DNA from 2 places in the Serratia sp. CoH_122_TC_1 genome. Region 1 is predicted to be linked to the other one. Evidence: predicted binding sites of a transcription regulator. Region 1 holds the regulator's gene; the other holds the start of a gene.
What was found. The regulator PhoB, encoded in region 1, activates phosphate uptake and scavenging genes when phosphate is short. The targets are predictions, from matches to a motif close to CTGTCATAAAACTGNCNNAT.

Region 1 (2,468 bases):
GTTCTTTACTGCGGCGCAGCAACACCACCTCTACGGGCAGTTGATCGGCCAGCAGTTGGATACGGCGCTGAATGTCGCTGAGATAATCCTGCGTAGCGACCTCGATATCCAACCACACCGGCAACTCACCTTGATAATCGGCGAACTGCCGTAATTGGTGCTCGATCTGCGCTAAATCACCCTTAATAAGCTGCATAGGTTGGAAGCTGGGAATGTCCAGCGTACTGACCTGTTGCAAAGCACCTGCGGAGAAATCCACCATGAACACGCTTTTTGCTTTGCCCAATTCGTCGAAACTGAGTGGGATCGGCGAACCGCTGTAGCGAATGTGCTCGGATTTTGCGACGTTCTGCGCACGGTGAATATGCCCCAAGGCGATGTAGTCGGCCGGTGGGAAAGCTTGCGCCGGGAAGGCATCCAGCGTGCCGATATAGATATCGCGCACGGAATCGGACGTGGTAACGCCAACCGTCGTCAGGTGGCCCGTGGCAACGATAGGCAGTGCCAGGCCGAGCGCGTCGCGGCGTGCACAGGCGGAGTGATAAAGCGTCTGGTAATGTTCTGCGATGGCCTCTTGCAGCGCCTGCTGTTTTTGCACGCCTGACTCACCGGCTCGGCTGGTAAGCAGATCTCGCGGGCGTAAGAACGGGATGGCGCACAGCACGGCGCCCGGTTGGCCGTCGCGTTGGTTCAGGACCACGATTTGCTGTTCGGTTTCAGCCTGCGCGTTGGCGATCACCGTCGTATTCAGGCAAGAAAGCAATTCACGCGACTCATTTAAGGTCGCCACGGAATCGTGGTTACCTCCCAGCACCACTAATTGGCAGCCGGTATGTTGCAGCTCTACCACGAAGCGGTTGTACAGTTCGCGGGCATAGCTGGGTGGCGAACCGGTATCGAACAGGTCCCCGGCGACGATCAGTGCATCCACCTGATGTTGCTCGATTTGGTCTATCAGCCAGCGCAGAAAAGCCTGGTGCTCGGCGGCACGGCTTTTGGTGAAAAAGTACTGGCCAAGATGCCAGTCAGAGGTGTGGATCAGGCGCATGACACTCCCGGGGCGATAAGCTAATGGCGGTGATTATAAAGGGCACCGCGGCGGCTGTCGTGACGGAATCATTATGACAACTGAATGATTTTTCTTTGACGTTGGAAATAATCGCTATGCTTACTGCCTATAACAGGGTGTTCTTTTCATAAAAGTGTCATAAAACTGACGCATAATGGCGCCCGCAGATAGCTAACACATTGGCAGGATTGACGATGGCAAGACGCATATTGGTGGTGGAAGACGAAGCGCCGATCCGTGAGATGGTGTGCTTTGTGTTGGAACAGAATGGTTACCAACCGTTGGAAGCCGAGGATTATGACAGTGCCGTGACACGCCTGTCTGAACCGTTCCCTGATTTAGTGTTGCTCGACTGGATGTTACCCGGGGGATCCGGCATTCAGTTTATCAAGCATATGAAGCGTGAAGCGCTAACCCGCGATATTCCGGTGATGATGCTGACAGCGCGTGGTGAAGAAGAAGACCGGGTTCGTGGTCTGGAAGTCGGTGCGGATGATTACATCACCAAACCTTTCTCGCCGAAGGAACTGGTGGCACGTATCAAGGCGGTAATGCGCCGTATTTCACCCATGGCAGTGGAAGAAGTGATTGAAATGCAAGGGCTGAGCCTGGACCCTTCCTCACACCGCGTGATGGCTAACGAGCAAGCGCTGGATATGGGGCCGACCGAGTTCAAGCTGTTGCACTTCTTTATGACCCACCCTGAGCGAGTTTATAGCCGCGAACAGTTGCTTAATCACGTCTGGGGCACTAACGTTTATGTGGAAGACCGCACCGTTGACGTGCATATCCGCCGACTCCGTAAGGCGTTAGAGACCACTGGTCATGACAAAATGGTTCAAACCGTTCGGGGCACAGGCTACCGATTCTCAACGCGCTACTGATCGCGCCGCGCTGGAGAATATGCCGTGTTAGAACGTCTATCCTGGAAGAGGCTGGCCCTGGAGCTGGCCCTTTTCTGCCTACCTGCCTTATTACTGGGGCTGATTTTCGGTTATCTGCCCTGGTTGCTGCTTGCCTCCGTGCTGGCTGCGCTGGTGTGGAACTTCTACAACCAACTTAAACTTTCTCACTGGCTGTGGGTTGACCGCAGCATGACACCGCCACCTGGGCGCTGGAGCTGGGAACCGCTGTTTTACGGCTTATACCAGATGCAACAGCGAAACCGTCGCCGACGTCGTGAGCTGGCGTTATTGATCAAACGTTTCCGCAGCGGCGCAGAGTCACTGCCTGATGCGGTGGTGATGACGACCGTTGAAGGTAACATCTTCTGGTGTAACGGGTTGGCGCAGCATCTGCTGGGTTTCCGTTGGCCTGAAGATAACGGCCAACACATCCTGAACCTGCTGCGTTATCCGGAATTCAGCCACTATCTGCAACAGCAGGAGTTCTCTCGACC
Region 2 (2,468 bases), on a different contig from region 1:
GTTTCAGGCAGCTTAGCGATCTTGTCTGCAGTATCCGTTACGCACATCAGCAGGCGACGCAGATGGCTGCGCTGATCTACCGTCAGTTGATCGTAACTTTGCAGGTTGTTCAGCAAGCCGGAAGCAAGCTGAATCGCCGGCATAGCGCGGGCACTGTCACAGTGGAACTCGGCGGGTTTATCCGACGATACGTCCTCGTCCGGGCTTGGCACCAACGGAGTGAGAGCGACCACGTGCGACAAGGCATCACCGTGCTGTTGGTAATATTGCTGCAGGTGGGCAACGGCATCACGTGTACGGGTGATGTCATAGCCGGTTGCATTCATATTGAGCACGAAGCCCGCTGGCGCCACGCCGATCAGCACCAGCATAATCAGGCCGATACCTTTCTGGCCGTCGTTAGCGCCATGCGAGAAGCTGACGCCAATAGCCGACAGGATCAATGCGATGCGCGTCCAGAACGGCGGCTTACGTTTGCCGTCGACCTTTTCACGTTCCGCAGGGGTCATGTGGATACGCTGGCGTTTCTTGGTGCCACTCCAATAGCGGCGCAAGGCAAACACCATCAACCCGGCGACCATCATGCCGACCAGCGGCGAGATGAGCAATGACAGGAAAATACCAATCATTTTCGGGACGTTAAGCGCATCCACCACCGAAGTGTGTGTCATCAGTGCGTTGGTCAAACCCACACCAATAATTGCGCCAATCAGCGTATGGGAGCTGGAGGCCGGCAGACCGAAATACCAGGTGCCGAGGTTCCAGATGATAGCCGCCAGCAGCATGGAGAACACCATGGCTAATCCGTGTGCTGAACTGACGTTCAACAACAGATCTGTTGGCAACAGATGAACAATGGCGTAAGCAACACTCAAACCGCCGAGCATAACGCCAAGAAAGTTAAACAAACCAGCCATCACGACCGCAAGTTGCGAGCGCATGGCACGGGTATAGATTACTGTAGCAACCGCATTGGCCGTGTCATGAAAACCATTGATGGCTTCATAAAACAACACGAACAACAATGCGAGAATTAACATCAGGCCGGTATGGAAATCCAGGCCAGCGAACAAATGCAGCATAAGCGTTACGCCAGTTTGTGGACATGAACGCCGCGCATTATCAGTGACAACCGGGGCCGGGGAAAAGGAAAATATGACGTTTTTTTGATTTAGATATGACGAAACGATGGCGCCGATATGACAAAGATATGAAATATCAGCGCGTTATGCTGTCTGGCTCGTTGTAATATTTTCTTACTATGGCGTTGCCGGCGTCATGGCTTTACAATCTGCCGCCGTAAAGTTGCCGGTTACCGGTGGCGAAACGGCGTAATATGGCGGCCTTTTGTCGCGATTGTGGTTTTTACACCCAAAATAATTGGAGCTGCAGCTTCAAGTATGCAGGGGATATTCAGAGAGGCGCAGGTGGAACAGTTTGATGTCGTGGTAATAGGTGCGGGCGCAGCGGGTATGTTTTGCGCGGCTCAGGCAGGGCAACTGGGTTGCCGGGTGCTGCTGCTCGACAACGGCAAAAAACCGGGGCGTAAAATCCTGATGTCCGGCGGCGGGCGCTGTAACTTTACCAATATGTACACGGAACCGGCCGCTTACCTGTCGAATAACCCACATTTCTGTAAGTCGGCATTGGCGCGTTACACCCAGTGGGATTTTATCGATCTGATCAACCGCTATGGCATCGCCTATCACGAGAAAACGCTGGGGCAACTGTTCTGCGATGACTCGGCACAGCAAGTGGTCGAACTGCTGGTCAAAGAATGTGAGTTGGGCCAGGTGACGACCCGTCTGCGCAGCGAAGTGCTGAGCGTGGAAAAAACCGCGGATGGCTTCGAGTTGACGCTGAATGGCGATAAAGTAAGTGCTTGCTCACTTGTGGTGGCCAGCGGCGGTCTGTCGATGCCGGGCCTGGGCGCTTCACCCTTTGGCTACAAGTTGGCCGAACAGTTTGGCCTGAAGGTGCTGCCAACGCGCGCCGCGCTGGTGCCTTTCACGCTGCATAAACCGCTGCTGGAGCACCTACAGACCTTGTCCGGTGTGTCTGTGCCGGCGGTGATCACCGCAGAAAACGGCGTCAGCTTCCGAGAAAGCATTCTGTTTACCCATCGCGGCCTGTCTGGCCCGGCGGTGCTGCAGCTGTCCAGCTACTGGCAACCTGGTGAGTTTGTGAGCGTTAACTTACTTCCTACGCTTGATTTGGCGGGCTTCCTCAATGAGCAACGTCAGGCTCATCCTAACCAAAGCCTGAAGAATACCCTGGCGCTGCACCTGCCAAAGCGCTTGGTGGAGTGTTTACAGACGTTGGGGCAACTGCCGGAAGCCACGCTCAAACAGCTAAACCCGACGCAGCAGGCTGCGCTGGTGGAAACATTACAAAACTGGCGTGTACAGCCTAACGGCACCGAAGGTTATCGCACGGCGGAAGTGACGCTCGGTGGCGTAGACACCAAA

Region 2: a site for PhoB is predicted at 1,088-1,107, ahead of pitA (inorganic phosphate transporter PitA). Genes of this name have one in related genera too.

What each region holds. Positions count from the first base shown of each region.
Region 1 covers NZ_JBXWLA010000007.1:137,406-139,873, reverse strand. The annotation lists gene sbcD (exonuclease subunit SbcD) at 1-1,048, opposite strand, end outside; gene phoB (phosphate response regulator transcription factor PhoB) at 1,264-1,953, shown strand; gene phoR (phosphate regulon sensor histidine kinase PhoR) at 1,978-2,468, shown strand, end outside.
Region 2 covers NZ_JBXWLA010000013.1:142,722-145,189, reverse strand. The annotation lists gene pitA (inorganic phosphate transporter PitA) at 1-1,082, opposite strand, end outside; gene AC2FC2_RS17615 (BaiN/RdsA family NAD(P)/FAD-dependent oxidoreductase) at 1,428-2,468, shown strand, end outside.